One region of the Terrabacter sp. 2TAF16 genome, then DNA from elsewhere that is predicted to be linked to it. Evidence: predicted binding sites of a transcription regulator. Region 1 holds the regulator's gene; the other holds the start of a gene.
The links. Region 1 encodes LexA, which represses DNA repair genes until DNA is damaged. Its sites were predicted from a motif close to TCGAACANNTGTTCGA; they were not measured.
Positions count from the first base shown of each region.

Region 1 (15,455 bases):
CACGACACCGTCAAGCCCGACGTCGTCTTCTTCGGTGAGTCGGTGCCCAAGGCGCTCGTGGAGCAGTGCTTCTCGCTCGTCGAGGGTGCCGGCGCCGTCCTCGTGCTCGGGTCGTCGCTGTCGGTCATGAGCGGCTACCGCTTCGTCCGTCGCGCGCACCAGCGCGACGTGCCCGTCGCGATCGTCACGCGGTCGGCGACGCGCGGCGACGCCGAGGCGACGCTGCGCCTCCACGCGCCTCTCGGCCCGACGCTGACGGAGCTGCGCGATGCCCTCGGGCACTGAACTGCCTTGGTATGCCGCCCTCCCGGAGTCCGGGGACGGCCCGTCCGTCCGCTGGACGTCCGGCGCGTTCGAGGCCGAGCTGCGCGAGTGGGTCGGTGGAGTCCTGGGCGGTCTCGGCATCGACCTCGTGTCGCTCGACGCGGTGCACCAACGCCCCTGGTCGACGGTGTGGCGCGGTGTCACATCCGACGGCGCCACCTACTGGGCCAAGCAGAACTGCGCGCACCAGTCGTTCGAAGCGGCCCTGCTCGTCGTGCTCGACCGCCTGTCGCCGCACCGGGTCGTCCCGGTCGTCGCGGCCGACGTCGAGCGCGGCCTGCACCTCGTGCCCGACCAAGGACCGGTCTTCGCCCTGACGGTCGCTGACGACGACGTCGACGCCTGGTGCCGGGTCGCCGCCGAGGCGATGCACCTCCAGCGCGAGCTCGTCGGCCACGAGGCGGACCTCCTCGGCGCGGGCATCACGGCCCTGCCTCCGGCCGAGTCGGCGGCCTACGTCGAGGCGAGGGTCGCGTCCCTGACGGCCCTGGCCCCGGACGACCCGCGCCGCATGGCCGACGACGTCGCGCACCGGTTGCGTGCGCTGCTGCCGGCGGTCACGGCGTGGGCCGACGACGTGGGGAGTCTCGGCCTGCGGGAGAGCCTCGTGCACAACGACCTCCACGCCAGCAACGTCTTCGCGACGGCGCACGGGATGCGCTTCTTCGACTTCGGTGACGCCGTGCTCGCCCACCCGCTGTCCGCGCTCTTCGTCCCGCTCAACGTGCTGCTCCACCGCTTCGGCGCCACCCCGGACGACCCTCGGCTGAGGCGGGTGGCGGACGCCGCGCTCGAGGTCTGGGGCGACGTCGTCCCGGTCGCTGCACTGCGCTCGGCCCTGCCGTCCGCGCTGCGGCTCGGGCGGCTCGGGCGCGCCGAGTCGTGGCTCCGGGTCACCGCGACCCTGACGCCGGAGGAGGCGGTCGAGCACGGCGACGCCGGCACGTGGTGGCTCGGTGCTCTCGGTGACGAACCGCCGCTGTCCTGAAGGCTATTCGGCCACGGACCGAGCCGAACGCGCCTCGGCGCCATCGGCCTCGCGCAGGTCCCACAGCTCCTTGGTCTGCACGCCCCAGTAGGCGGCGAAGAGCACGATGATGATGACCTCGGCGATGAGGATCAGGTGGTCGAAGCCGCGCACCGTCAGGGCCGTCAGCACCGTCGCCCCCAGGGCGAAGGCCAGGGCGACCGCGATCGCGATGTAGATGCGCTTGTAGAGCGTTCCGCTCGCGCCGGTGCCACCGGTGGTGCCTTGGTGGCGCTCCTCGGCGCGCAGGGCGCTGAAGACCATGACGGCGATCACCCCGGCCACCATGGTGCCCGCGGCGATGCCGTGGCTCAGCGCGATGAACCGGTCGCGCAGCACGAGGAAGAGGGTGAGCTCCGCGAGCAGCACCAGACCGCAGACGGCCGAGACGACCATCGAGCGCACCGTAGGCCGGTCGGACGGGTCGCGCGTCATCGCGCCGCGCTTGAGCCAGGCGGCCACGAGGGCCGCGAGGACGGCGACGACGACGAGAGACCAGATGTTGTTGCGCACGGCCGCGGCGATCTCGGCCGGGGTCTGGGTGTACGCGTTCGGCCCGCACCGCCCGTCCGGCACCGTCGGGACCATGGCGACGACGAAGGCCATGAAGCCCGAGAAGTTGAGCAGCACGTCCTCCTCGGGCGAGTGCCCCTTGTAGGCGATGAGGCTGGCCCCGAGCGCGCACAGCGAGCCGACGAAGACGGTCCGCGCCGGCGTGTAGTAGTACGCGCTGATCGAGCCGAGCCAGCACGAGTGGTCGGTCTCCCACCACCACTGGTAGCCCACCGAGAGGAGCAGCATGAGGAGCAGGGCGATCATTGCGCCGCGCAGGTAGCGGTAGGTGAAGACGACGTCGCGGGTGCGGCCGGGTGCCATGGCGGTCTCCTTCGCAGGACTCACGAGTCAGAGTCTCGCGCCGTCGCGTCCGATACGCCTCCCGGACGCGACGATGCCGCCGGCGCGAGGGGCGCCGACGGCATCCGTCGTCGGGTGGGGGAGCGGCGCGTCGTCAGAGCCGGCGCAGGACCGCCGTGACCTTGCCGAGGATCGTCGCGTGGTCGCCGTCGATGGGCGAGAAGTCAGGGTTGTGCGGCATGAGCCACACGTGCCCGTCGGTGCGCTTGAACGTCTTGACCGTCGCCTCGTTGTCGAGCATCGCGGCCACGACGTCGCCGTTCTCGGCGTGCTGCTGCTGGCGCACGACGACCCAGTCGCCGTCGCAGATGGCGGCCTCGACCATCGAGTCGCCGGTGACCTTGAGCAGGAAGAGATCGCCCTCGCCCACGAGCTGCTTGGGCAGCGGGAAGACGTCCTCGACGACCTCCTCGGCCGTGATCGGCACGCCGGCGGCGATCTGGCCGAGCACCGGGACATAGGAGGCCTCGGGGCGCGCGTCGCCCGAGTCGGTCTCGGTGTCGTAGTGGTCGCCCCGTGGACGTGGCACGGTCGGGTCGCCTCCGCGGTAGCCGAGCTCCTCGGCCTTCGCGTCGGGAGAGACGACCTCGAGGGCCCGCGGCCGGTTCGGGTCGCGTCGCAGGTAGCCCTTGGCGACGAGGGCGTTGAGCTGGTGGGAGACGCTCGAAGGGCTGGCGAGGCCGACGGCGTCGCCGATCTCGCGCATGCTCGGCGGGTAGCCGCGCCGGTCGACGGAGTTGCGGATGACCTCGAGCACCCGCCGCTGGCGGACGGTGAGACCGTCGCCGGTCTCGCGATCGGGAAGCTCGGTCACGCCCATGGTGTCCCCTTCGTCGGCTCGTCAGTCCGCGTCGTGACGCTGGGTGTGGGGCCAGTGTCAGTGGTGGCTGGTGAGGTCTGTGGTGTGAGGAAAGACTACGCAGTTCGAACACAGTTGCCAAACACCTGTTCGATGCGTGTCTCGACTTCATCGAACATACGTGCTACAACTCGTACAGACGTTCTATCGAACACGTGTTCGCCAGATCAGGAGCAAGGGGAGGTCACCATGAGCGCCATCGTCCTCGAGGCCGTTCGTCAGCCGCACACCGAGGAGCCCGCGCGGTCGCAGCCGACCGGTCGGCCCCGTCTCGTCCTCGTCCCCACCGGGCCGGAGGCCGCTCGTGCGGCGCGTGCCGCGAGGCCGCCGATGCGCCTGACGCGTTTCGGTCGCCTCGTCGTGACGCTCCTCGTCGCGGGCGTCGTCTCCCTCCTCGGCGTCGGACTCGCCGGTCAGCTCGCGTCGGCCACGGGCGAGCCGCGCACGATCACGGTCCGGTCCGGCCAGACCCTGTCGGGCATCGCCGCCCGCGAGCTGCCTGAGCTCACCACGGCCGAGGGTGTCGTCGAGTTGCAGATCGCCAACGCGCTCAGCACCAGCTCGGTCCACGCCGGCCAGCAGCTCGTCGTCCCGGGTCGCTGACCCGGGGCCTCCTGGGCCGGCCGAGGACGTATGCCGTGTGTCCGGCTGCGCCCGTCCCGGCCCTTCCGATCCGCCGCGTTGGCTCCACCTTCAGCGGCTGGCGGTAGCGGCGCTTCGACCCCGCCGTTCCTGCCCCGGACGCCGCATCCCTGACCGGGGTGCGGCGTCCTGCTGTGCCCGCAGCTGCCGTTCCCGACCCCTGTGGATGACGGGCTCGAGTCCTCGGGCGCCTTGCCTAGCGTGGCTGTCCTCGGAAGGGAGCAGGGGATGCGCTACGACGTGGACACCGACGCGCTGCGCGAGGACGCCGCCTCGGTCGGCGAGGTGCTGGCGCGGGTGCGGCGGCTGAGGATCGCCGACGAGCTGCGGCCACTCGGTGGGGCGATCCCCGGTGGTCGTGTCGCCGGCGGCCTCGGCCAGGTCGCTGCGGCGTGGGAGGCGCGGCTGGCCGGGACCCGCTGGGAGCTGCGCGAGCTGGGCCGCTGCCTCGCCACGGCCGCCGACACCTATGACGCCGTCGAGCACGCGTCTCGGCAGGCCCTGCGGTCGTCGTCATCCGGCGGCACCCGATGAGACCTGGTGTGGCGGGTGCCGGTGCTCCGCTGACCATGACCGTCGCCGATGTCCGGGCCTGCCGGCCGCAGTCCCTGCTCGAGGTGGGCCGGCGCCTCGAGGAGCACCGCCTCCGGGTCCTCGGACTCGCGGAGCTCGTGCTGTGGCGTCGCGCCGCCGCGCCGCGCTGGTCGGGCGCGGCCTCCTCGGCGGCCGCCGACCGCTACGGCCTCGTCGTCGCCGGCCTCGGACGGCTCGCGGGGAGCATCGCGGTGACCGGTCACGCGGTCGGGCACGCCGCGGCACGTCTGCAGTCGGCGCTCGAGCTCGTCGGTCGCGCCGACCGTCGAGCCGCCGACGAGGGCGCCTGGGTCGACGGCGAGGGTCGGCTCTTCCTTCCCGTCCGCGCGTCGCTCGGTGACCCTGCAGGCGAGGCGCACCGGGCACGGCTCGACGAGCTGTTGAGGGTCGAGGTGCACGCCTGTCTGGCGCGGGCCCGACAGGCCGCGAGCCAGACCGACGACGAGCTGTGGAGAGGGCTGCTGACCGCTGCCCGTGGCGCGACGGCGTCTCCGGGGACTGCCGGGCAGCTGGACCCGCAGCTGCCACCTCCGCCGGCGGGGCCCTCGACGAGTGCCGGGGTCGGCGGTCAGGTGTTCGCCTCCGCCGCCTGGTGGCGGTCCCTGACCGACGAGGAGCGACGCCGCGCCATCCGTGAGCGTCCGGACTGGGTGGGTCCTCGCGACGGGGTGCCGGCCGCCGCTCGCCACGAGGCCAACCTCGTCCTGCTCGGCCGAGCGGAGCAGGCTGCCTGGACCCGCGAGCAGGAGGCGCAGCGGGCGGCGTCTGCGAGCAATGCCGCCGAGCGCACCCGTTCGGCCGAGCACGTGGCGGCCCTGCAGGCGGTGCGCGACGTGCTCGGGCGTCGCGACGGTGGACCCCGACGTCTGCTCCTCGTCGACGCGAACGGACCCGACGTCAAGGCGGTCGTCGCGATCGGCGACGTCGACCGGGCCGAGCACGTCGTCACGTTCGTCGGCGGCCTGTCGACCATGGTCGGGGCCGATCTCCGGCGCTACGACGACACCTTCGTGCGGATGCGTTCGGAGGCCAAGGCGGTGGCGCGTGGTGAGGACGTCGCACTCGTGACGTGGATGGGCTACGACGCGCCGCAGGTCCACGAGATCGTCACGTCGGTCGACCGGAACGTCCTCAACGGCAAGCTCGCCCGCGACAACGCCGGCGCGCTGGCCGACTTCGTGACCGGTGTCGAGGCCTCCCGTCACCGTCCGGCTCACCAGACGGTCTGGGCCCACTCCTACGGCGGCACTCTCGCCGGCCAGGCCTCGCTCCGCACGAGTGCGATCGACGATGTCGCCGTCTTCGGTGCGCCCGGCCTGCCGTTCTCGGACGTGGCGCACACCGCCCTCAAACCCGGCTCCCTCAACGTCCTCGGCGCGGTCGGGGACGACGTGTTCGCCTACGGCTGGATGGTGCACGGCACGGCGCCGGCGGACGTCGTGGGCGCGAGCCGGCTCTCGACCTTCGCGCTCAAGCAGACCGGGACCGGCTGCAACCACTGGCTCCACCCGCGATCGGACTTCGTCGACGTCCGTCGCACCTCCGCCGGTCACTCCGACTACCTCCGGGCCGGCACCGACAGTGCGCGCAACCTCGTCGCAGTGGCGGCCGGTCGTCCCGACCTGCGGGTCTTCCAGGGCGTCGACGAGAGGGCGTGCACGACGACCGGACCGAGCCTTGGGACCGACCCCCTGCGCTGGCCGAGGCTCGTCCCGTGACCTCGTTCGACGACGGCCCGACCCGTCCGTTCGACGGTCTGGTCGGGTCCGCCCGACGCGACCGCCTCGTCGCGTGGGCGTGTGGGTGGCTCGCGGTGCTCCAGGCGCTGCCCTACGTCGCGGTCGGCTGGATCACCGACGGCGGGACGGCTGCCGGCGACGGTGCCCTGGACGCGTTGTCACCCAGCGCGCTGCTGGGCGTCGTCGCCTTCGGCGTCGTCCTGGCGGTGGCGCTGTCCCGGCCCGGGATGCAACCACTCGTCGACGCAGGCGTGGAGGTCGACGACACGGGCGGTCCCCTCCTTCCGACGCGCCCGACAGGCCCGACGCGCCTGACGTGCCCGACGTGGACGACCGGGTCCGTCGTACCGCGGTTGCGGTGGGCCGCCTTCGCGGCTCTGGCCGAGGCGGCGACCGTCGCCGGAGCGGCCCTGCTCGTGAGCGCCGAGAGCTCAGGAGCCTTCTCCGTCGGGGACGCTCTCGACGACGGTTCCGCCCTCGGGGCCTACGTCGCCACGGTCGTGCAGGTGCTGCTCATGGATGTCAGGGCACCGACAGCGTTCGTCGTCGCGCTCGTCGTCCTCGCACGGGCGCGACGTCCGGTCAGTCGCGGCGGGGACCGTCGTGCTCGTCCTGACGGGGGAGCTCGGCCGGCAGCTCGAACCACACGTCCGTCCCCGGACCGTCCACCGAGCTGATCCCGATCGACCCACCGTGGGCCTCGATGATGCGCTTGACCGTGGCCAGGCCGATGCCGCTGCCGTCGACGGACGTCTCGACGCGGTTGAAGAGGCCGAAGACCCGCTCACGGTCGGCGGCCGAGATGCCGATCCCGTTGTCGCGCACCGAGAGACGCCACGAGCCGTCGATCCGCACCGCCGAGATCTCGACGACGGGCGCGACGCCGGGGCGGGCGTACTTCACCGCGTTGGACACGAGGTTGAGCAGCACCGAGTAGAGCTGCTGCCCGTCTGCGGGCAGGGTCGGCAGCGCCCCTGTCGTTACGGTCGCCGACCGGGCGGTGAGCGTCGGGTCGAGGTCCTCGAGCACCGAGGAGAGCACGTCGTCGAGGTCGGTGTCGCTGCGGTGCAGCTCGGCTCCGACGCGGGCGTGGGCGAGGATCTGCTCGATCATCCCGGCCATCCGCGTGGCGGAGCGAAAGGCCGTGGCGACGAGGCGTTCGGACCACTCGTCCTCGGCGACCGCGGGCTGCTGACCGAGCATCTCGGTGCTCGCCATGATCGCGGTGAGCGGCGTGCGCAGGTCGTGGCTCACCTGTCCGGCGAAGACCGACAGGGCCTCGTTCGACCGGTGGAGCTCGTCCCTCGTCTCGGTGAGGGCCGCGAGCGAGTCCTCCAGCTCGCGGGTGCGCAGGCGCAGCTCGAGGACGTCGACGACGCGCTCGGCGATGGCGACGAGGGCCTCCTCCTGTGCTTCGTCGAGCGCGCGTGGCTGGGAGTCGAAGACGCACAGGCGACCGATGATGACGCCGTCCGGCGTGGTCAGTGGCGCTGACGCATAGAAACGGACGGTCCCGAGGATGCCCGTCACGAAAGGGTTCTCGCGGAACCGGGCGTCGAGGCTGGCATCGGGCACGACGACGCGGTCGGTGTGCTCGAGCACTGCTGCGCACATCGAGTCGTCGCGGGCACAGATGGCGGCGGCGAAGCCGGTGGTGGCGATCTGCTGCTGGTGGGTCGCGGTGATGAGGTTGATCGCAGCCCGGGGGACGGCGCACACCTGCGCCGCGATGTCGACGAGGGCCTGCAGCTCGCGCTCGGGAGCGTTGCCGAGCACGTCATAGCCCGCCAGCGCGTCCTCGCGTCGCTGGGCCGGGTCGAGGACGTCCGCTGATGATGTCCGGTTTGTCACGATAGGAAGACTCTGTCATGACGGCGTGCGGGGCAAGCACCCGGGCCTGACGCGTCACGTCCCGCCTCCACCGACACGCTCGGCAGCGAGACGGGGAACGCCCTGCTCGACGTGCTCACCGCCTTCCACCATCCGACCCGCCGCTGGCTGTGCGAGCTGCTGGCCGTCGAGGGCCCCGCCACCGCCGGTCAGCTGGCACGGCGCACCGGCCTGGCGGTCGGATCGGTGAGCCACCACCTCGGCACGCTGCACCGTTACGGCTTCGTCGAGCCGGCGCCCGAGCTGGCCCGGGAGAGCTGGTGGCGCAGTCGTCCCGGACAGCTCTCGTGGGACACGACCGACAACGGCGAGGGGACCGTCGCGCGGCGGATCGCCTCGACGGCCGAGGCCGAGAACTTCGGCACCACGTGCGCGCGGTCCAGCCGTGGCTCGCGGAGGGCGAGTCGGCACCGGCCGAGGTGCGGCACGCGTCGGTGGCGACCGAGACCCGGGCAACCGCCACTGTCGACCAGATGGGCGAGCTGAGCCGTCGGCTCACTGCGCTCGTCGTCGAGAGCGACGAGTGCCGCGCCGACGTGGAGGTCCACCCTGACGCCGAGCGTCTGCCGGTCCGGGTCTCGGCGCGCGTCTTCCCGAGCGGACCGGTGAAGCCGTGAGGGCCGGCCCCGGGCCGGCGAGGGTCGGGGCGTCCCCACCCGCCACCGACCCGTCCCTGATCGGTGAGGCACCGCCGATGTCGGTGCTCTGCCTGTGGTTCGCGACCCAGCCCGCATCGCGCGGCTGCGCTGAGCGACGGGCGCGTGCACGGCCCCCGGAACGTCCCTCCTCGTCTTCGTCGAATGCCTACCCGCGCGCTCCGAGGAGGGCTACCGTCGAAGGGCCGGCCCGCGAGTGGGCCACGAGGTGGGAGGCACTTCATGAGCCTGAAGGACTCGCTCTGCGCTGTCGAGCTCTTCTGCGAGCTGCCCGACGAACTCGTCGAAGAGGTGATCGCGCGCGGATCCACGGTGAAGGTGGGCCCCGGCGTCCCCGTCGTCAAGCAGGGCGACCGCGGCGCCGGCATGGTGATGCTGCTCGAGGGGACGGCCGACGTCGACGTCGACGGCCGAGGAGTCGGCTCGCTGTCGAAGGGTGACTACTTCGGTGAGATGTCGCTCATCGACGGGTCGGGGCGCACGGCCACGGTCACGAGTGGCCCCGAGGGACTCAGTGCCTTCCGGCTCTCGCCCGCCGCGTTCACCGACCTCATCGACCAGCACCCGCACACCGCCGTCCTGCTGCTGAAGGGGCTCGTCACCCGCGTGCGCCAGCTCGAGGTGCAGCTCGGCGAGGCCGCGGCCCGATGACCGGCGGCGCCACCCGACCCCGCGCACCGGGCCGGCTCTGACGGCCCGGGTGCCCGGAGGGGCCCGATCGTCGCGGTCGCGGCCGGGCGGCATACCCTCGTGGACCCGTAGATGGGGGAGTGGGTGGCGCGGGCCACCCCTAGATGTTGGGGATGGATGCTTCGCGACACGCCGGGACGCCTGGGACTGGATTGACGTTTGTGCAGGTCAGGGACGCGCCGCGCCGGACCTCGCTCACGTGCTTGCGATCGGGGTCACACCATGCCTACAGTTACCCCTACATCTAGTAGTTACACAGATGTAAGACGTCCACATGTAGTCCCCAGGCAAACGGGGGTTACGCACAGGTCATCCCCACGTCATCCCCAGATCCATCCCCAGCCCCGACCGGTCCCACGAACACTGGGCGGGGGTTGGGACGGGCTCGGGACGGCATACGGGACGGCTTGGAACCGTTGAACGACTGGGTCTCGGGGAAGGGAAGGTGACCAGACGTGCACTGTCCGTTCTGTCGCCACACCGACTCGCGGGTCATCGACTCGCGCACCACCGACGACGGCGCCTGCATCAGGCGTCGGCGCCAGTGCCCCGAGTGCAACCGCCGCTTCACGACGCTCGAGACCTCGAGCCTCAACGTGATCAAGCGGTCGGGGGCCTCCGAGCCGTTCAGCCGGGCCAAGGTCCTCTCAGGCGTGCGCAAGTCATGCCAGGGGCGGCCCGTCAGCGAGGACGACCTGGCCCTTCTCGCCCAGAAGGTCGAGGAGGCGATCCGGTCGCAGGGAAACGCCGAGATCGAGGCGCACGAGGTCGGCATGGCCGTCCTCGAACCGCTCCGCGAGCTCGACGAGGTCGCGTACCTCAGGTTCGCCAGCGTCTACCAGGCCTGGGAGAGCCTCGAGGACTTCGAGGGAGCCATCGCGCTCCTTCGAGCCGAGCACGACGCGCTGGGGGAGGAGCCCACGGCTCCGTCCCGGCTCGACGTCCAGCGGTAACCACCCTCCACAGCACGTCCGGGACACCCGCCCTGTCGGTGCCCCACGCAACACTTGAAACCAGCAGCAGATTCGGTCAGGGAGGCCGCACGACATGACGGAGATCGGTAACCGCAGCTCACGCTCGAAGGCAGGCGCCAAGGGCGTCAAGATCGAGCGCATCTACACCACGCCCGGTGTGCACCCGTACGACGAGGTCACGTGGGAGAAGCGCGACGTCGTCCAGCAGAACTGGAAGACGGGCGAGACGATCTTCGAGCAGCGCGGGGTCGAGTTCCCCGACTTCTGGTCGGTCAACGCCAGCACCATCGTCACCACCAAGTACTTCCGCGGCGCCGTCGGCACCGCCGCCCGTGAGGTCTCGCTCAAGCAGCTCATCGACCGCGTCGTGCTGACCTACGTCGCCGCCGGCAAGAGCAACGGCTACTTCGCCTCGCCCGACGACGCCGAGATCTTCGAGCACGAGCTGACCCACGCCCTGCTGCACCAGGTCTTCTCGTTCAACTCGCCCGTGTGGTTCAACGTCGGCACCAAGAGCCCGCAGCAGGTCTCGGCCTGCTTCATCCTCGCCGTCGACGACTCGATGGACTCGATCCTCAACTGGTACAAGGAGGAGGGGAAGATCTTCCAGGGCGGCTCCGGCGCCGGCCTCAACCTCTCCCGCATCCGCTCCTCCAAGGAGCTGCTCTCCTCCGGGGGCACGGCCTCCGGTCCCGTCTCCTTCATGCGCGGCGCCGACGCGTCCGCCGGCACCATCAAGTCGGGCGGCGCGACGCGTCGTGCGGCCAAGATGGTCGTCCTCGACGTCGACCACCCCGACATCGAGGAGTTCGTCGAGACGAAGGCGCGCGAGGAGGACAAGATCCGCGCCCTGCGCGACGCCGGCTTCGACATGGACCTCGGCGGCAAGGACATCGTCTCCGTCCAGTACCAGAACGCCAACAACTCGGTCCGCGTCAACGACGAGTTCATGAAGGCTGTCGAGGACGGCACGGAGTTCGGGCTGCGCTCGCGCAGCGACGGCTCCGTCATCGACACCGTCGACGCCCGTGAGCTCTTCGGCAAGATCGCCAAGGCCGCGTGGGAGTGCGCCGACCCGGGCATCCAGTACGACGACACGATCAACGCGTGGCACACCAACCCCGAGACGGGCCGCATCACCGCGTCAAACCCGTGCTCCGAGTACATGTCGCTCGACAACAGCTCGTGCAACCTCGCCTCGCTCAACCTGCTGAAGTTCCTGCGCGACGACGACACGTTCGACGCCGTCACCTTCCAGAAGGTCGTCGAGCTCGTCATCACGGCGATGGACATCTCGATCTGCTTCGCGGACTTCCCGACCGAGCCGATCGGCGAGACGACGCGCAACTACCGCCAGCTCGGCATCGGCTACGCCAACCTCGGTGCGCTCCTCATGGCAACCGGCCACGGCTACGACTCCGAGGGTGGCCGCGCGCTCGCCGCCTCAATCACCTCGCTGCTCACGGGTGCCGCCTACAAGCGTTCCGCCGAGATGGCCTCGGTCGTCGGCGCCTACGCCGGCTACGCCCGCAACGCGGACGCCCACAAGCGGGTCATGCGCAAGCACCAGGCCGCCAACGACAACATCAAGACGCTCGACGCGATGGACTCCGACGTCCACAAGCTCGCGACGAAGGCGTGGGACGACGTCGTCAAGCTCGGTGAGAAGCACGGCTACCGCAACGCCCAGGCGTCGGTGCTGGCCCCGACCGGCACCATCGGCTTCATGATGGACTGCGACACGACCGGCATCGAGCCGGACTTCTCGCTCGTGAAGTTCAAGAAGCTCGTCGGTGGCGGCTCGATGCAGATCGTCAACCTGACGATCCCGCGGGCGCTGCGCAAGATGGGCTACACCGGCGAGACGGTCGAGGCGATCGTCGAGTACATCGCCGACAAGGGTCACGTCATCGACGCCCCCGGCCTCAAGCCCGAGCACTACGAGGTCTTCGACACCGCCATGGGTGCGCGCTCGATCTCGGCCATGGGCCACGTGCGCATGATGGCCGCGACGCAGCCGTTCCTCTCCGGTGCCATCTCCAAGACGGTCAACCTGCCGGAGACGGCGACGGTCGAGGAGATCCAGGACGTCTACATGCAGGGCTGGAAGCTCGGCATCAAGGCGCTCGCCATCTACCGCGACAACTGCAAGGTCGGTCAGCCGCTGTCCGACGGTGGCTCGACGGCCAAGGACAACAAGGCCGCCGCCGAGGCTGCTGCCGCCGAGGTCAAGGTCGAGAAGGTCATCGAGTACCGCCCGGTCCGTCGCCGCCTGCCCAAGCGCCGCACCTCGCAGACGACGTCGTTCGCCGTCGGTGGGGCCGAGGGCTACCTCACGGCCGGCACGTACGACGACCAGCAGCTCGGCGAGATCTTCCTCAAGTTCGGCAAGCAGGGCTCCACCCTGGCCGGCGTGATGGACGCCTTCTCGATCGCCGTGTCCATCGGTCTCCAGTACGGCGTGCCGCTCGAGACGTTCGTGGAGAAGTTCACGAACCTCCGCTTCGAGCCGGCCGGCCTGACGGACGACCCGGACGTGCGCATGGCGCAGTCGATCATGGACTACGTCTTCCGCCGCCTCGCGCTGGACTACCTCGACTTCGACACCCGCTCCTTCATGGGCATCCACACGGCGTCGGAGCGGGCGCGCCAGGTCGAGACCGGCTCCTACGAGGCCCTCGAGTCCGACGAGTCCGACGAGGACCTCGAGGACGAGCTCGAGTCGCTCCAGCAGTCGGCCCCGGTCTCCAAGAAGGCCGAGCACAAGGCCGAGGAGGCCCACGCCGAGTCTCCGGCCGCGGCCGCCGAGGTGAAGTCCGGTGCGGGCGCTGCCTCCGCCCGCGAGATCTCCAGCGACGTGCACAGCTCGGCCGAGCTGCTCGAGAAGTTCGGCGGCATCACCGCCGACGCGCCGATCTGCATGACGTGCGGCACGAAGATGCGCCCGGCCGGCTCCTGCTACGTCTGCGAGGGTTGCGGAAGCACCAGCGGCTGCAGCTGATGGTGCAGCTGACGTAGCTGGTCCGACCACGAGCGGCCAGCGACCCCGGCCCGGCCTCCTTGGAGGCCGGGCCGCGGCTGTTCAGCAAATCGAGCGGCAAGCGCAGCCGGAACTGAACCGGGAGCCCGGGTCCAGTCCGTCGTACACGGATCCGGAGCACCTGCCGCGGCCCGTCGCCGCCGGCCGCCGGCGACAAACGAGTCGAAGTCTCCCAAACAAGGTCACGGGGACGCAGGCCCCGGACCTCCCCGGGGACACGTCGGGCTGGTGGGGGCGCAGCAGATCGCGCCGAACGGGGAAGTGGCCCCTCAGTTTCGTTGACGCGCATCGCCGTTGGGGAAAAACTGGAGGGCACGAGGAAGGGGTTCGACGATGGCGTGGAATCTGACCGGTAGCTACGTGGAGACCTGTTCGTGCGAGCTGATGTGTCCGTGCAACCTCTCCCTCGATCACGGCGCAACCTACGACTTCTGTCGGGTGACCCTCGCCTTCTCCATCAGCGAGGGCCAGGTCGAGGGCACTGACATCAGCGGGCGGAGGGTCGTGCTGATCGCCGACACCCCGAAGGTGATGACCCAGGGCAACTGGCGGCTCGGGGTCTACGTCGATGATGACGCCAGCGACGAGCAGTTCGACCAGCTGGTCAAGGTCTTCGGCGGCCAGCTGGGTGGGCCGATGGGTGCTCTGGCGCCCTTGGTGGGGGAGGTCGTGGGGGTCGAGCGCGCCACCATCGACATCTCGGACGACGGGCTGCTGCACCGTGTGCGGGTGGGGGACTCGATCGACTTCGAGATCGAGGACATCGTCCCGTTCGGCGTCGAGACAGGAGAGCCGGTGCGTTTCCACGGAATGTTCCACCCGGTCGGTTCCGACCTGACGATGGCCGAGGCACGCCGCACCCGCATCAACGCGTTCGGGATCTCGTACGAGGGCAAGACGGGCCTGTCGACCTCCACGTTCGCCTGGGCCGCCTGACCTCGATGCGCGCGCCGGCCGAGCCGGGGGGTGACGCGGCGGGTCCGGGTCCGGCGATCGCCGCGATGCGCACGCGCATGGGTCTGGTTGTCGCGCTCTTCGCCCTCGCCGCGCTCGGCTGGCTGCTGACTGCGCGTGAGATGCGCGGGATGGATGCCGGACCGTGGACGAGTCTGGGCAGCCTCGGCTGGTTCCTGGGCATCTGGGTGGTCATGATGGCGGCGATGATGTTGCCTTCCGTGGCACCCACGGTCGCCTTGTACTCCCGTCTCACCAGGACCAGTGCGCCGCTGTCACCCTGGATGTTCGCCGCGGGGTACCTGCTGACCTGGGCCGTCGCGGGGGTCATCGCGTACGCCATCGGGGTGATCGTCGGTGCCATCTTCGGGGATGCGCTCGCGTGGGACAACGCCGGGCGGACCGTCGCGGGCGTCACTCTGGTGGTCGCCGCCGTGTACGAGCTCACCCCCCTCAAGGACGTGTGTCTCGGCGCGTGCCGCAGCCCCCTTGGTGCGCTTCTGGGCTCGTGGCGCGGTGGCTTGAGCGGGGCCCTGAGGATGGGAGTTCGCAACGGGGCCTGGTGTGTCGGATGCTGCTGGGCGCTGATGGCTTCCCTCTTCGCGCTGGGTGTCATGAGCCTCACGTGGATGGCTCTCGTGGCGGGCATCATCGCCCTCGAGAAGCTGCTCCCGTGGCGGCGCGTCGTCACGTACGCGACGGCCGCGCTCCTGCTCGTCCTCGGCCTGCTGCTGTTGTCCGCCCCGAATGCGCTCCCGGGACTGACCACTCCGTCGGGCATGACGATGTCGGTCGGCCTGCCTCGATGACATGGCCTGACCCGGCATGGCTACCGGAGCCGTGGCTGGCGTGGGGCCGGGTTCAGGGGGCGTGCGGCTCCACGAGCCCGCTCTCGTAGGCCATCACGACGAGCTGGGTGCGGTCTCGGGCTCCGAGCTTCATGAGGAGCCGGCTCACGTGGGTCTTGGCCGTCGCCGGGGTCACGAAGAGCTCGGTGCCGATCTCGTGGTTGGACAGGCCCCTGGCGACGAGCAGGAGAACCTCCCGCTCGCGCTCCGTCAGCGCGTCCAGGGTCGCGGGCGGGTCGGGTCGTCCGACCACGTCGGCCGGCTCTCGCCGGACGAACTCCTCGATGAGCAGGCGCGTCACCG
Region 1 covers NZ_JBFRFZ010000007.1:153,290-168,744, reverse strand. The annotation lists gene AB4Z14_RS12785 (Sir2 family NAD-dependent protein deacetylase) at 1-285, shown strand, start outside; gene AB4Z14_RS12780 (phosphotransferase) at 269-1,312, shown strand; gene AB4Z14_RS12775 (hypothetical protein) at 1,316-2,251, opposite strand; gene lexA (transcriptional repressor LexA) at 2,361-3,086, opposite strand; gene AB4Z14_RS12765 (LysM peptidoglycan-binding domain-containing protein) at 3,315-3,728, shown strand; gene AB4Z14_RS12760 (hypothetical protein) at 3,996-4,301, shown strand; gene AB4Z14_RS12755 (alpha/beta hydrolase) at 4,337-6,079, shown strand; gene AB4Z14_RS12750 (hypothetical protein) at 6,076-6,777, shown strand; gene AB4Z14_RS12745 (sensor histidine kinase) at 6,683-7,951, opposite strand; gene AB4Z14_RS12740 (ArsR/SmtB family transcription factor) at 8,063-8,476, shown strand; gene AB4Z14_RS12735 (hypothetical protein) at 8,464-8,607, shown strand; gene AB4Z14_RS12730 (Crp/Fnr family transcriptional regulator) at 8,869-9,297, shown strand; gene nrdR (transcriptional regulator NrdR) at 9,792-10,289, shown strand; gene AB4Z14_RS12720 (vitamin B12-dependent ribonucleotide reductase) at 10,384-13,311, shown strand; gene AB4Z14_RS12715 (DUF1326 domain-containing protein) at 13,684-14,286, shown strand; gene AB4Z14_RS12710 (DUF2182 domain-containing protein) at 14,364-15,113, shown strand; gene AB4Z14_RS12705 (response regulator) at 15,166-15,455, opposite strand, start outside.

Region 2 (15,455 bases), on a different contig from region 1:
CCCGCGAGGTCAACCGCGCCCTGCTCGGGTCGCGCGTCATCCGTCCGCTCTACCTGACGTTGTGGGTGCCCAACGGGCTCATCGTCGGGTGCGAGGCACTCTTCGTGCCGTTCGCAGGCGAGCGCGCGGGCTACCTCTTCGCCGTCACCGCGGCAGGGATGCTGCTCGGCGACGTCGTCGTCGGGCGCTTCCTCGCCGTGGCCGTGCGCGACCGGCTCATCGGCCCGCTGCGGCTCCTGCTCGCGATCCCCTACCTCGCCTTCTTCGCCGTCCCGTCGCTTCCGTATGCCGCTGCGCTGGCCTTCGTGGCGTCCGTGGGCTACTCGGCGAGCCTGCCCCTGCAGGAGCGGCTGGTGACGCACACCGACGCGCAGGCGCGAGGCCAGGTCTTCGGGCTGCAGGGCACGGGCCTCATGGTGGGCCAGGCCCTCGGGGCGCTGCTCGGGGGCGTCGTCGCGACCGCGCTGGGGATGGGGCCGGTCGCGGCCGCGCAGGCGATGGGCGTCATGGCCGTCGCCTCGGTGGTCGTCTCGGTCGCCCTCACCCCCGGTCTGCGCCGGTCGCGACCCGGGGTCGCCGTGCGCGAGGGCGCGCCAGCCTGACCGCCTTCATCCGGTCACGAGCCCACGTCGTCGCGCGATGGCGGCCGCCTCGGTGCGACCGGAGGCGCCGAGCTTGGCCAGGAGGTTGGAGACGTGGACGCTCACGGTCTTGGTGCTGATGTAGAGCTGCTTGCCGATCTGACCGTTGGTCAGGCCCTGCGCCAGCAGCGCGAGCACCTCGAGCTCGCGAGGGGTGAGGTCGACCGTCACGCCGGCGGGGCGCACCGCGTCGAGCTCGGCGAGGAGCGGCTTGGCCTCGAGCCTGACGGCCTCCTCGCGGGCCAGTTCGGCGACCGTGCGGGACTCGACGTCCTCGCCCGCGGCCCGCAGGGCCTCGGCGAGCCGCGCCCGCGAGCGGGCGGTCTCGAAGACGTGGCCGTAGCGCTCGAAGGCCGCGACGCTCTCGCGCCACGCGTCGACGAGCTCGGTCACCGGCGGCGGCTCCTCGACCCCGGCGACCCGCTGCAGCCGCAGCACCTCGGCCTCGAGCCGTGCGGTCCACGCCCACGTCTCGCGGCTCGTGTCCTCGAGCGACTCGGCGGCGGCACGCTCGAACTTCGGGCGGCTCGCCTTCTCGACGGCGGGCCGGAGCTCAGTGATGCGGCGGCCGCGATCGGCGAGCTCCTCGACGACGGCGACGGCGCGGGCCCGGAGCGCCGGGTCGGCCCGGGGCACGAGCGCTGCAGCCTGCCCGGCCACGAGCGCGGCGAGCCGCACGACGGCGTGGTACTCGCCCCACGTGGCGTCGAGGACGCGGACGGCCTCCTCGGTGAGGTCGAGCATCCCTCCGAGGTCGCCCGTCTGGCCGAGCACGTCGACGGCGGGCATGGTCGTCAGCACGACGCACAGGCCGTCGACGGGCCACCACTCCCGCATCGCCCCGATGAGGTCGGGGTCGACGGGGTCTCCGCGACCGGCGTGCACGAGCAGGGCGGCGCCGGTGAAGATCGTGCGCCCCGGCTGTGGGGCCGGTCGCCCTGCGAGGTCGAGGCGTCGAGCCGCGCCGTCCCAGTCGCCGAGCTCGTAGGCCGTGAGTCCGCCGAGCAGGCGGCACTCCTGCCCCCAGGGTGCCCACTCTCGGTGCATCCGCCGGGCGACGGCGGCCCCGCGGTCGTAGAGCTCGAGCGACCCGGGAAGGTCGCCGCGGCGGTGCGCGAGGGACGCGAGCTGGTGCAGGGCGCGCAGGAGGAGAGGGTCGTCGGGGTCGATGTCGGCGACGATCGAGCGAAGGTGCGTCTCGACCGAGTCGAGGTCCTCCTGGGCCTCGAGGATGCGAGCCATGATGGTGCGCACCTCGGCGAGCGCGCCGCCGAGTCCGAGACGCTCGGCGAGCAGCGACACCTCGTTGCCGACGACGGCCGCCTCGACGAACGAGCCGTTGTCGACGAGCGCCTGCACCCGGGCGACGAGCACCCGGACCCGGCGCTCGTCGGCCTCCTCGCCGATGAGCGACAGGGCCTCGTCGGTCAGGGCGATGGAGTCGATCGGCAGGTCGAGGATGCGCGAGCGGATGACGAGCGTCGAGAGCAGGTCGGCGCGCGCGCCCGGGTCCTGCGCGGTGCCGGGATGGTCCAGCCGGTCGCGCAGCAGGTCCATGGCTCGGATCGGCTCACCGGCGACCATCGCCGCGCGCGAGGCCCGGAGGGTCACCTCGTCGCGCTCGGGGTCGTCCTCGTCGAGCCACGAGAGCGCGCGCTCGAGGAGCAGCAGCGCCTCCTGCGGACCGCCGACGGCCATGGCGGCCTCCGCCGCGGCTCGACTCGCGCGGACCGCCGTCGGCAGGTCGCCCACGGCGGCGGCGTGGCGGGCCAGCTCGGACGCGGGGGCGAGTTCGGGACGCTCGGCCAGCACGGCGGCATACGCCCGGTGGAGCCGGAGGCGCTCGCCGGGCAGGAGGCTGTCGGCCACGGCCTCACCGAGGAGGGCGTGGCGGAAGGTGTAGGCCGGCGGCCAGCGGGCCTCGAGGACGTGGTGCTCCACCGCGGCGGCCAGCGCGGCCTCGAGCGTCTCGTCGGGGAGGTCGACGACGCGGGAGAGGAGGTCGTGGCCGATGAACTGCCCTCCCTTGAGGGCGATGGCTCGGAGCACGCGCTGGGCGGTGTCGTCGAGCTGCTCGACGCGGGCGCGGAGCACGCGGCTCAGGCCGCCGGTCAGGCCCTGGCCGGCCGCGGCGCTCGCGACGAGCTCCTCGGCGAAGAACGGGTTGCCCTCGGAGCGGCGGGCGATCTCGGCGTTCGTCGCGGCGTCAGTGGGGGCGCCCTCGATGCCGGAGACGAGCTCTCGCACGGCGTCGTCGGGGAGCGGGGCGAGCTCGACGTGCTCGAGACCCGCGATGCGCGCCCACACGGCGAGCGTCTCGTGCAGGGGGTGGCGGCGGTAGAGGTCGTCGGAGCGGTAGGTCACGACGAGGCCGACCGCGTGCGTGAAGCCACGGGTCAGCAGGAGGGTGATGAGGTCGCGCGAGGAGTGGTCGGCCCAGTGGACGTCCTCGACGACGAGGAGGGACGGCTGGGCGTCGCCGAGCGCGGACAGCAGGGCGTGCACGGCCTCGGCGACCTGGCCGGGGTCGGTGCTGCGTCCGGAACGGTCCCGGTCGGGTGCGTCGGCGCGCCCGGGCAGCAGGTGGCCGAGGCTCGGGTGGGTCTCGAGCACCCGCTCGACGACGTCGGGATGGCCTGCGTCGATGGTTCCGACGAGCTCGACGAAGGGGAGGTAGGCGAGGCTGCTGCCCGCCTGGCCGACACAGTGACCGACTGCGGTGAACCAGTCGGACGCGGTGGCCTCGGCGACGAGGTGCCCCACGATGCGGGACTTGCCGATGCCGGCGTCGCCGGACAGCACGACGACGCCACCGGGCCGGGCACCCGGGGTGGGGCGCAGTCCGATGGCGTCGGCGAGACGGGACAGGTCGGTGTCCCGCCCGATGAGGGGGCCCGTGCTGAGCGGCATACGCGGAATCATCGCGTACTCCGCCGACAGGAGCGGGACGGTCGGCGACACGGGTCGCGTCGCCGTCGTCACCGCGCGCGGCCCGGGTTGTTCTCCTCTCGGGAGACCCGCGCCATGGTGCGACGCATGATCTCGAGCGACGAGTCGCGGCGGACGCGACGACGCTGCGGGTAGCGGGACTCGATCTCGACCTGGACGGTGCGGAAGTCGATGTACTGGGTGGTCATGGTCTTTCCTCTGCTCGTGCCGTTCTGGACTTCTCCAGACTCGGTTGCTGAGGTAGACCCCCACATCGGACGACCGCCCTATCCCTGCCCGCCGACTACCTCAGATCCGATGGCGTATGCCGTGTGGACCCGTCTGAGGTAGGCACCCGGTGGAGCTTCAGGCGGGCGGGAAGGCGGCCGCCAGCCGATCGCGCACGGCTGCGACGTCCACGGTCGCGAGCGGCGCTGTGTCGCGGGTGGACGGCGTCGCGGTGACGAGCTGCAGGAGGCGCTTGGACCACAGCACGTGAACTCCGCGCGTCGTGAAGGCACCGCCGATGAGCGGCCAGTCGGCAGCGACGAAGCACAGCACGCCCGTCACGGGGACGGTCGGGTCGTCGACGGACGTGCGGACGAGGTCGACCTGCCCCAGCACCCCGTCGACGAGCTTCGTGCAGTCACGTCCACCGACGACGAGCTTCTCTGTGCGGGGGCGGAAGAGCCCGCCCTCGACGCGGAGGGCGGGCCTGCCCTGGTACTTCTTCGCGTCGACGACGAAGATGCCGTGGCGCGAGACGACGACGTGGTCGATGTTGGCCCGCGTCCTCGGAATGCGCCGGTCGTGCAGCACGGCGAGGTCGTCACCCACGAGGGCGTCGAGACGGCCGCCCACGAACTGCTCACCCTCCGCGCCGGTGTTCCAGGCCCGGGTGCTCTGCGGCTCCTCGGTGATGGCGAGGAGGAATCCGCCGATGCGCGGGTGGCGCTCGCGAACGCGGCGCTCCCGGGCGTCGCGCCGTCGTTCGAACTCGCGCCGCGCCGACCCGCCGGCCGGGCCGCTGGTTTCCCGGGCCGGCTCGGGCTGGAGGGACGGCTGGGCCCGTGGTTCGTCGGGGACGACGGCCACGCCGACGTCGTCACACCCCGGGGCGACCGTCGTGGCCGACTCACCCGGGCACTCGAGGCAGCGCACGGTCCGGCTCGACCGTTCGTAGACGGCACGGGTCCCTGCTGGGAGCGCGGCGGCGCACCGTCGGCACGTGCCGGCATACCGAAGCCTCATGCGTTTGTCGTCGCCGACGTCGGCGACCTCCCCCGTGCTCACGCAGCAGAGGTTAGGTCGAGCCCTTCCGTCGCGCAGGCCAACGAGCGAATCAGGCGTTCAGCCGAGGAGGAGGGTGGCGGCGATGGTGAACATGACGACGGCGATCGCGACGTCGAGGACGCGCCACGTGGCCGGCCGCGCGAAGAGCGGCGCGAGCAGGCGCGCGCCGTAGCCGAGCGAGGTGAACCACACGACGCTGGCGAGCGCGGCCCCACCGGCGAACCACCACCGTCCGTCCGGACCGTGCTGGTTGGCGAGCGACCCGACGAGCAGCACGGTGTCGAGGTAGACGTGCGGGTTGAGCCACGTGAGCGCGAGGACCGTCGCGAGCACGCCTCTGCGCGACCGCTGGATGGCGCCGGCTTCGAGGCCCTTGGGGTGGCGCGCGTTGCGCAGGCACAGCAGGCCGTAGCCGACGAGGTATGCCGCCCCGACCCACCGCACGACCGTCAGCAGTCCCGGGTGGGCCGTGACCAGACCGCCCACGCCGAGCACGCCGGCGAGGACGAGGACGGCGTCGCTCACGGCGCAGACGGCGACGACGAGCCCGACGTGGTGACGCGCGAGGCCGGTACGGAGCACGTAGGCGTTCTGCGCGCCGATGGCCACGATGAGCGAGGCCATCGTGAGGAAGCCGGGCACGAGGGAGGTCACGCCCTCGACCGTAGAGGGATCGCGACCTTCAGTGAAGCGAAGGTTTCTTCACCATCATTAGCATGGCTTCATGCGGCTCCAGCCCGAGCACCTCGCGACCCTGCTCGCCATCATCGACACCGGCACCTTCGACGCGGCGGCCCGACGGCTCCACGTGACACCGTCGGCCGTGAGCCAGCGGGTCAAGGCGCTCGAGGCCGAGGTCGGCCAGGTCGTCGTCGTGCGCAGCACCCCGTGTCGCGCCACGAGCGCGGGCGAGGCGCTCGTCCGGCTCGCCCGGCAGCAGGGACTGCTCGAGTCGGAGGCGCTTGCGGGGCTTGTCGCCGACGGTCGGTCCCGGGTCGACCTGCCGATCGTCGTCAACGCGGACTCGATGTCGACGTGGTTCGGTGCGGTGCTGACCGAGGCTGCCGCCTGGGACGACGTCGTGCTGCGCCTGAGGGTCGAGGACCAGGACCACTCGGCTCGGCTGCTCCGGTCGGGTGAGGTGCTCGGCGCCGTGACGTCCGACCCGACGCCGGTCCAGGGCTGCTCGACCGAGCCTCTCGTCACGATGCGCTACCTGCCAGCGGCGGCGCCGCCGCTCGTGGACCGATATCGGGTCGGCCGTGGGATCGACTGGGCCGCAATGCCGCTCGTGCGTTTCAACGACAAGGACGACATCCAGCAGCGCATCCTCGACCGGCGCGGCGTGGACGTCGCGCCGCCGACGCACGAGGTGCCCGACGGGGGTGGCTTCGTGACGGCGGTCCGCTCCGGGCTCGGCTGGGGTGCGCTCCTGACAACTCAGCTCGGGCCGTTGCTCGACGCTGGTGAGCTCGTGCGACTCGGGTCGCGCGACCACGTCGACGTCCAGCTCTACTGGCAGCGGTGGCGGCTGCCCTCGGCGCACCTCGACCGGCTGAGCGACACGGTCCGACGCGAGTCGGCGCGTGGCGGGATCCATCCGGATGGCGGCAGTCACCCGCAAGGGGTGAGCCGCGGCGACCAAGGCCGCTCGATAGTGGAGTGATCGACCCGTCGACGGGAGCGAGCCGAGGATGAGGGTACGACCAGAACGCCTGAACGCGGCGATCGCCTGGCTCTTCATGGCCGGCTCTGCGTGCTTCGTGCTGGGCTCGTTGCCTGCCTACCTGAATGCCGTCGGCGGATGGGTCGATGGCGTCACCTACGTCGTCGGCTCGGTCTTCTTCACCAGCGCTTCGTCCTGCCAGCTCGTGCAGGCGCAGAACCCCTCGACGACCGCCGTCGACGAGGTCACCCAGCACCAGCCGGTCCAGGCCCGTCTGTGGTGCTGGCTGCCGCACGACCTGAACTGGCTGGCCGCGGCCGTGCAGCTCCCCGGCACGCTGTTCTTCAACGTCAGCACCGTCGCCGCCGTGACCCACAACGCGACGGCCGCCGAGTCCGATCGCTACGTGTGGCGGCCCGACCTCTACGGGTCGGTGCTCTTCCTCGTGGCGAGCGCCTGCGCCGTGCTCGCGGTCTCGAGCCGCTTCCTCAGCGTCCAGCCCCGGTCGTTCCCGTGGCGGATCGCCTGGCTCAACATGCTCGGCTCGGTGTTCTTCATGGCCTCCGCGATCGCCAGCTACGTCGTGCCGAGCACGGACCAGGTGCTGAGCACGCGGATCGCCGTGGCCGGGACCTTCTGGGGCGCCGTGTGCTTCCTCGTCGGCGCCGCACTCCTGCTCCCGGCCTGGCGTCGTGTCGTCGCGACCGCCACGCCCGCGAGTCCCTAGACACCACCCCTCCGTCCGACTCAAGGAGAAGCGCATGTCCACACCGTCCGAGATCAACGCCATAGCAGCGCTCTACGGCAACCGCTTCGTGACCGAGGAGGTGCCCAGCCGTGAGTTCCCGGTCACGGGGATGAGCGCGGTGGACGCCCGGCGCCTGGTGGCCGAAGACCTCGCCCTCGAAGGGGATCCGGGGCGCAACCTCGCGACCTTCGTCACCACCTGGATGGAGCCGGAGGCGCAGCAGATCATCGCGGAGAACCTGCACCGCAACTTCATCGACCACGCGGAGTACCCGCGCACGGCCGAGATCGAGCAGCGGTGCATCCGGATGCTCGCCGACCTGTTCCACGCCCCGGGCGAGACCACGGGAGCTCGTACGCAGGGCTCGTCCGAGGCGATCATGCTCGGCGGTCTGTCGCTGAAGTGGAACTGGCGCACCCGTCGCCAGGCCGCGGGCGGCTCGACGGAGCGTCCGAACCTGGTCTTCGGCGGCGACGTGCACGTCGTGTGGGAGAAGTTCTGTCGCTACTTCGACGTCGAGGCGCGGATCGTCCCGCTTCAGCCCGGGAAGTACACCATCGGCCCGGAGGACGTCGCGCCGCACGTGGACGAGAACACCATCGGAGTCGCGGCCGTCCTCGGCACCACCTTCACCGGCCACAAGGACGACATCGTCGGCATCAACGACCTCCTCGTGCAGATGAAGCGAGAGCGTGACCTCGACGTGCCGCTTCATGTCGACGGGGCCAGTGGTGGCTTCGTGTGGCCGTTCCTCTACCCCGACTCGCCGTGGGACTTCCGGCTCGAGCAGGTGCGCTCGATCAACGTCTCGGGTCACAAGTTCGGCCTGGTCTATCCGGGCATCGGCTGGCTGATCTTCCGGGAGGTCGCAGACCTGGCGCCCGACCTGGTCTTCAAGGAGAACTACCTCGGCAAGACCGACTCGACCTTCACCCTGAACTTCTCGACGGGGTCGGCGATGGTCCTGGCGCAGTACTACAACCTCGTGCGCTACGGACGTGAGGGCTACACCTACATCATGCGCAACATGCAGGCGAATGCTCGGATGCTCGGCGACAAGCTCGAGGCGATGGGGCGCTTCGAGCTGATCGGCCGGGAGGAGGAGCAGCTCCCGCTCGTCGCCTTCATGCTGTCCGGTGACCACGGGTACGACGAGTTCGACATCGCCTGGCAGCTGTCTGCCGAGCGCGGTTGGATGGTGCCCGCCTACACGCTGCCGCCCGACGCCCAGGACGTCACCATCATGCGCGCGCTGGTCAAGGAGACGATGAGCCGCGAGCACGTCGACACGCTGGCCCGCGACATCGAGGAGGCCTGCACGACGCTGGCCGCGAAGGGTGCGGCACACGAGTCGGAGCGAGCCAAGATGGTCAGCGGCCCGGGCCACTGATCAACTGCTGCGCCCTCGACCGTCCTCGGTCCGGGCCTACTCGGCGGAGGCGAGCCACGCCCGCCACGCGGCATACCCCCCGATGACGTCGGTGGCGCGGTGGATGCCGAGGTCCTGGAGCGAGGCGGCCGCCAGGCTGGACGTGTAGCCCTCCTGGCAGAGGACGATCACCTCGAGGTCGTGGCTCGCGACCGGCAGCGACGCGTCGCTCGAGGGATCGAGACGCCACTCGAGGACGTTGCGCTCGATCACCGTCGCGAAGGGCAGCTCACCCTCGGCCGCACGCTGGGCGGCGGGGCGGATGTCGACGACGAGCGCGCCGTCCGCACGTGCCATCTCGGCCTGCTCGGGCGTGAGCCGGTGGAGGCGACCGCGAGCCTCGGCGAGGACCTCGTCGATGGTGCGGGGTCGGGACATGGTCAGGCCTCTCGGGACGGGCAGCGGCAGGTCGGCACCCTTGCGCTGGGGGCACGTCCACCGTGCCACACGGCGGGCGTCGGCGCCTGTGCGACCGGACGCCTGACACCCGTCCGTGGTGGCGGGATGTGGGGGACATCTGACCGGAAAACCGGCGGCGCTCTGTCGGTGTCGACGCCTACGGTCGTCGGGTGACCGTGGACTCCCGCACTGCATCCCAGGCCCCGTCCAGCGCTCGCCGTGCAAGGTGGCTCATCCTGGCTGCCGTGGCCGTGACGCTCCTCCTCTGGGCGTCCGCGTTCGTCGCGATCCGCCACCTCGGCCGAGACGTGCCGCCGGGCGCGCTGTCGCTCGGGCGTCTGCTCGTCGCGTCGGTCGCCCTCGGGGTCCTCGTCTTCCGACGGCCGCGGACCTGGCCGGCCCGCCGCGACTGGCCCCTGCTGCTGCTCTGCGGGGTCGGCTGGTTCGGCATCTACAACCTCGCCCTCAACGAGGCCGAGCGGCGCATCGACGCCGGCACCTCCGCGCTCATCGTGCAGATCGGGCCGATCATCGTCGCGCTCCTCGCCACGGTCTTCCTCGGTGAGAAGATGACGCGTTGGCTGCTCATCGGCATGGCCGTCGGCTTCGCCGGTGTCGTCGTCATCGCGCGCGGCTTCTCCTCAGGCGACTCCGGCGACATGGTGGGCGTGTGGCTCGCCGTCCTGGCTGCGGTGACGTATGCCGTGGGCGTCCTCGCGCAGAAGCCGCTACTCGGGCGGTTGCCGGGTCCCGAGGTCACGTGGCTCGCCTGCATCATCGGCGCCGTCGTGTGCCTGCCGTGGAGCGGCGAGCTCGTCACCGTGGTGCGTGACAGCGAGCCCAGCACCTTGTGGTGGATCGCCTACCTCGGCATCTTCCCGACCGCCATCGCCTTCTCGACGTGGGCCTACGTGCTGGCGCGCAGCGATGCCGGCACGCTGACCCTGACGACGTTCCTCGTGCCGTTCATCGCGACACTCATCGCCTGGGCGCTGCTCTTCGAGGTGCCGCCGCCCCTGACCTTCGTCGGCGGGGCGTTGTGCATCGCCGGTGTCCTGCTGACGCGGCGCAAGCCACGAGTGGATCCGACCGCGGAGGAGTGAGCGCGCTCCGATCCCTTTGCGACGCAACGGGATCGGATGGACTCACAGTGTGGACAGACCTTCACAGTCTATCGAACGTGTGTTCCAATAGAGGGGTCGGCGACCCGGGTGGGAGGAGTGAGTTCGTGCCATTCCTCGACACCGGGCGTCCGGCGCCCGACGCGACTGACGGTGGCAGCAGCCTCGATCCCCGCGTGGTCTGGCTGCTCGGTCAGGCGAAGGCCCGCGCCGATCGCGCGCAGGAGCGCAGCGCGTCCCTCACGTTGGATGACGAGGCCGAGGAGGTGCTCTCGCAGATCGAGCGCCTCGAGGTCCAGAAGGCTCGCCTCGAGGGTCGTCTCGTCGACGCGTATGCCGCGCTGCACTCCGTCGAGGAGCAGCAGCTCGCCCGGTGGACGACGAGCTCGCCCGTCCCGATCACGGCCGACCAGGTCGCCGCGCAGGAGATCGCCTGGGCGACCGGGGTGGGCGCGACCGAGGTCGCCCGCCGGCTCGAGCTCGCGACAGCACCCCGGCGTCATCGGGTGCTGCGTGAGCGGCTGCGGACCGGTGCTGTCAGTCTCCAGCGAGCCCTGCGCGTCGTCGTCGAGACGCGGGCGCTGGGCGACGACGTCCTCCCCGACCTCGAGGCCACGGTGCTCGCGCCGGCTCCGGACGGCGCGGTCGCCTCTCAGCGCCTCTTCGCCACGCGGTTGCAGCGGTGCGTCCGCTCGGCCGACTCCCGGGCTGCCGAGGAGCGCCGCCGGTCCTCTCGTCTGCGCCGCACGGCGTACGGCCGCCTCGTCGAGGACGGGATGGGGACGTTCACCGTCGTCGCGCCGGCCGAGCGGATCGTCGGTGTGCTCGACCGGGTCGATGCCCTGGCTCGGGTCGCCCGCGCGGGTGGCGACGACCGCAGCCTCGACCAGCTGCGCAGCGACCTGCTCTGCGACCTCGCCCTCTTCGGCGTCGTCCCGTCCGGCACTGGAGGACCTGTCGGTGCCGGTGGCGGTCTCGGTGGTGGTCTCGAGGAAGAGCTCTCGTGTACGGGCCTGCTGTCCGACGCGGCGCCCGCGGCCGTCCGCATCGTCGTCCCGTTCGAGGTCGCCGTCGGGATGTCCGACGCCGCCTGCGAGCTGCCCGGCCACGGCTGGGTCACCGCCGCCCACGCCCGCCAGATCATGACCGCACCGGGCTCGGTGTGGCAGCGCCTTGCCGTCGACGTCGACACCGGCCGCGCCCTCGAGCTCTCCACCGACTGCTACCGCCCGACCGCCGCGATGGTCGAGCACGTGCGGGCCGTCGACGGCGTCTGCCGGGCCCCCGGGTGCCAGGTGCCGGCCGACCGGTGCGACCTCGACCACGTCGTCCCGTGGCCGGCCGGCTCCACCCACGTCTCCAACTCCGAGTCCCTGAGCCGGGGCTGCCACAACGGCAAGACCGCCGGAGTCTGGCAGGTCGAGCGGGTCGACGACGACGGCATCTCCTGGTCCTCGCTCGCCGGTCGCGACTACATCACCTATCCCAAGGACTGGCGAGAAGCCCTCCGCGACCCGGGCTCGGGTCCACCGCCTCGATGCCTTTCAGCTGGAGCCGAGACTGCCGACGATCCGCCACCCTTCTGACCGCTGGGCTCGGCTGTGCGGGCACGGCGTGCAGTGAGGCTGGTCCGGGCTCAGTCGCCGGTGACGGTCGTGAGGCAAGAAGGGATGGCCGACAGCGTCGAGCAGGACCCGCAGGCGGGCGGGGCCGGCTGGCGCGCGGCTTCGACAGCGCCAATGGCGGCGGGTGGGCCTAGCGTGGCCGGATGACGCTCCCGGCGGACAGTCATGTGCACAGCGAGTGGTCGTGGGACGCCGCGCACGGATCCATGGACCGCACGTGCGCGCGGGCGCTCGAGCTGGGACTGCCGCGGACATCGTCCGCAGCTACCTGCGCGACGTCGCAGCCATGGTCGCGGCCGACGACGCCTTCGAGGTCCTCGCCCACATCGACGACCCCATCCGTTCTTGGGACGAGGCCGCGGACGGCCCCTTCGACCCGGCGGAGTTCGAGGTCGAATTCCACCAGGCCCTCGAGGCCGTCGCGGAGGCCGGCAAGGTGCTCGAGATCAACACGGTCCTGCCGCTGCACCCGACGGTCGTCCGCTGGTGGCACGACGTCGGCGGTGGCGCGGTGAGCTTCGGCAGTGACGCGCACGAGCCCGTGTCGCTCGCCCGTCGGTTCCGCGACGCCCGGCACCTCGCCGAGGCCTGTGGCTTCCGACCGGCTCGCGATCCGCACGACCTGTGGCCGCGCATCGACTGACGGCCGCCAGCCGGCGCGGGCCAGGTGTGTCAGCGGGTGACGGGCACGTCGTGCAGGACGCGCTCGATGTCGCGGTCGACCTCGGCGTCGGCGCCGAAGGGAGCGCGCGGCAGTGAGAACGTCCGACGGTGGTGCGGCTCGAGGGCCGCGACGATGGCGATGATCATGACGAAGAAGAAGATGATGTCCATGGCAGAAAGTCTGCGCTCATCATGATCCCGCCACGAGTGGCAGAACTGTCGATGATCGACAAGATCCTGCCAACCGTGCCATGCTGGCCGGATGCTGCGCACCATCGCCGTCATCGCCCAGGAGCCCGTGGCCATGTTCGAGCTCGGCGTCCTCTGTGAGGTCTTCGGCATCGACCGCACCGACGACGGTGTCCCGCCCTTCGACTTCCGCGTCTGCTCGGCACGCCCGGGCGAGGTGCTCCGCACGACGAGCGGCCTCAGCATCGTCGCGCCCTTCCCTCTCGAAGCCGCCCGCGGTGCCGACCTCGTCGCCATCCCCGGCGGAGCCGTCGACGGTCCCTACGACCCGGACGTCCTCGACATCCTCCGCCACACCGCAGCGAACGGCGGTCGCGTCCTCTCCGTCTGCTCGGGCGCCTTCCAGCTCGCCGCCGCCGGCCTGCTCGACGGCCGTGAGTGCACGACCCACTGGAGGTATGCCGCCCGGCTGGCCGACGAGCACCCCCGCGCCTGCGTTGACCTCGACGTCCTCTACGTCGAGGACGGCCCGGTCCTGACGAGCGCCGGCACGGCTGCCGGCATCGACGCGTGCCTGCACATCGTGCGCACCGAGCTCGGCTCGGAGGTGGCGACCCGCATCGCGCGCCGCATGGTCGTCCCGCCGCACCGTTCCGGTGGGCAGCGCCAGTTCGTCGAGACGCCCGTCCCGTCCGAGCCGTGCGAGGGCCTCCAGGACGTCATGGAGTGGGTTGCCGAGCGCCTCGACGAGGAGCACTCGATCCCGTCGCTCGCCAGGCGGGCGGCCATGTCGGAACGCACCTTCGCCCGCCGCTTCACCGCCGAGGTCGGCACGACCCCGCACAAGTGGCTGACGAGCCAGCGGGTGCTCCGGGCCCGTCACCTGCTCGAGTCGACCGACCTCGACATCGAGCGGATCGCCCGCGAGAGCGGCTTCGCGACGGCCGCCGTGCTGCGGCACCACTTCCAGCGCGAGATCGGCATCCCGCCGGTCGCGTACCGCCGCGCCTTCACGAAGCAGCCCGCCTCGGCCTGACCCTCCGCCGCAGCTTCAGCGCGACAGGCTTGGTTACCGTCAGTAAGTTGCTGGCCAGTGGACGCCACCGACGTCGTCCTGCCGCCTGAGGAGAACGCCGCCATGCCTCGTTCGACCCAACGCCCGTCCCGCACCCGTCGCGTCGTCGGCGTCGTCGTGCTCGCGATCGCCGCGGCGGTCATGTCGCCGGTCACGACAGCCCGGGCCTCTGGCTTCTACGACCCTCCCGCGCCCGTCACCGGAGCACCCGGCACGGTGCTCGAGGCCGAGCCGATGACCTTCTATCTCGACCCGGTCAAGGCCGTCCCGTCGACCGCGCGCGCCACTCGGGTCAGGTATGCCAGCCGCGACCGCAGCGGCGCCCCGATCGCCGTGACGGGCACCGTCCTCGTGCCGCCGGTCCCGTGGTTCGGTCCGGGCCAGCGCCCCCTCATCAGCTACGCCGCGGGCACCCAGGGGATGGGTGACCAGTGCGCCCCGAGCCGTCAGCTCGCCGCCGGCTCGGAGTACGAAGGCGCCTTCATCTCCGGCCTGCTGACCCGCGGCTATGCGGTCGCCATGACCGACTACCAGGGCCTCGGCACACCCGGCACCCACACGTACATGGTCCGCGAGGCCCAGGCGCACGCCGTCCTCGACATGGTGCGCGCCGCCCAGCGCCTCCCCGGCACCGGGCTGCCGAGCGGCGGCCCGGTCATGCTGGCCGGTTACAGCCAGGGCGGCGGTGCGAGTGCCGCAGCCGTGGAGCTCGCGCCCACGTATGCCCCAGAGCTGAGGCTCGAGGGTGCGGTCGCCGGCGCCGTCCCCGCCGAGCTCGGTGCCGTCGCCGACCACCTCGACGGCAGCCTCTACTCGGCCTTCGCGCTCTACGCCGTCGCCGGCCAGTCCGCCGCCTACGGCCTCGACCTCGACGGCTTCCTCAACGCCCGAGGCACCTCCGTCATCGCCGCGGTCAAGGGCGAGTGCGTCGGCGAGTCGATCGCCCTGCACGCCTTCACCCGCTCGAGTGACCTGACGAAGGACGGCCGCACGCTGACCGAGCTCGCCGCGGCAGAGCCCTTCCGATCGATCATCGCCGAGCAGCGCATCGGCCGGCTGAAGCCCGCCGTCCCGGTGCTCGTGACGCACTCCGTCCTCGACGACGTCATCCCGTATGCCGTCGGGCGCGGTCTCGCGCACGACTGGTGCACCCGCGGCGCCAACGTGGCCTTCTCTCCCAACATCACGCCGACGCACGTCGGCGGGGCGGTGCCGTCGTTCGCCAAGCAGTACGCCTTCCTCGAGGCCCGCGTCGCCGGGCTCCCCCAGGTCTCCGACTGCTGGTGGCTCTGAGCCGGTCCGACCGGCCGGGCTCAGCGGTTGCGGCGCGCGATCGCCGTCGAGAGGGCGGTCGCGAAGCCGCACCACACGGCATACGGCGACAGGGCGATCCCGGCCCCCTTGCTGACGGTGCCGGCGCGGCGGGCGAGGTCCGCCGCGCTTGCCGTGAGCAGCGCCGCCTCCGCGGCCGCCACCCACGGCTTGCGTACGCGCCAGAAGAGCACGCTCCAGGCCGTGTTGAGGGCGAGGTTGGTCCCGAAGGCCTTGAGGTAGGCGTTGCGACCCTCGGTGTCACCGGCCTTGTCGTACGCGTTGAGCGCCGTCGCGGACGTGGCCGCGATGTCGGCGTAGAGCGCGGTCCACACCAGGGGGAAGGCGAGCGTCGGGGGCTGCCAGT
Region 2 covers NZ_JBFRFZ010000003.1:97,197-112,651, forward strand. The annotation lists gene AB4Z14_RS04300 (hypothetical protein) at 1-602, shown strand, start outside; gene AB4Z14_RS04305 (helix-turn-helix transcriptional regulator) at 609-3,551, opposite strand; gene AB4Z14_RS04310 (hypothetical protein) at 3,620-3,778, opposite strand; gene AB4Z14_RS04315 (nuclease-related domain-containing protein) at 3,936-4,862, opposite strand; gene AB4Z14_RS04320 (LysE/ArgO family amino acid transporter) at 4,920-5,516, opposite strand; gene AB4Z14_RS04325 (LysR family transcriptional regulator ArgP) at 5,587-6,528, shown strand; gene AB4Z14_RS04330 (hypothetical protein) at 6,557-7,255, shown strand; gene AB4Z14_RS04335 (glutamate decarboxylase) at 7,290-8,666, shown strand; gene AB4Z14_RS04340 (rhodanese-like domain-containing protein) at 8,703-9,083, opposite strand; gene AB4Z14_RS04345 (DMT family transporter) at 9,350-10,207, shown strand; gene AB4Z14_RS04350 (HNH endonuclease signature motif containing protein) at 10,333-11,811, shown strand; gene AB4Z14_RS04355 (hypothetical protein) at 12,068-12,493, shown strand; gene AB4Z14_RS04360 (hypothetical protein) at 12,523-12,684, opposite strand; gene AB4Z14_RS04365 (GlxA family transcriptional regulator) at 12,776-13,738, shown strand; gene AB4Z14_RS04370 (lipase family protein) at 13,796-15,070, shown strand; gene AB4Z14_RS04375 (tryptophan-rich sensory protein) at 15,091-15,455, opposite strand, start outside.
Region 2: AB4Z14_RS04350 (HNH endonuclease signature motif containing protein) is a predicted target of LexA. The motif match lies at 10,279-10,294, and genes of this name have one in related genera.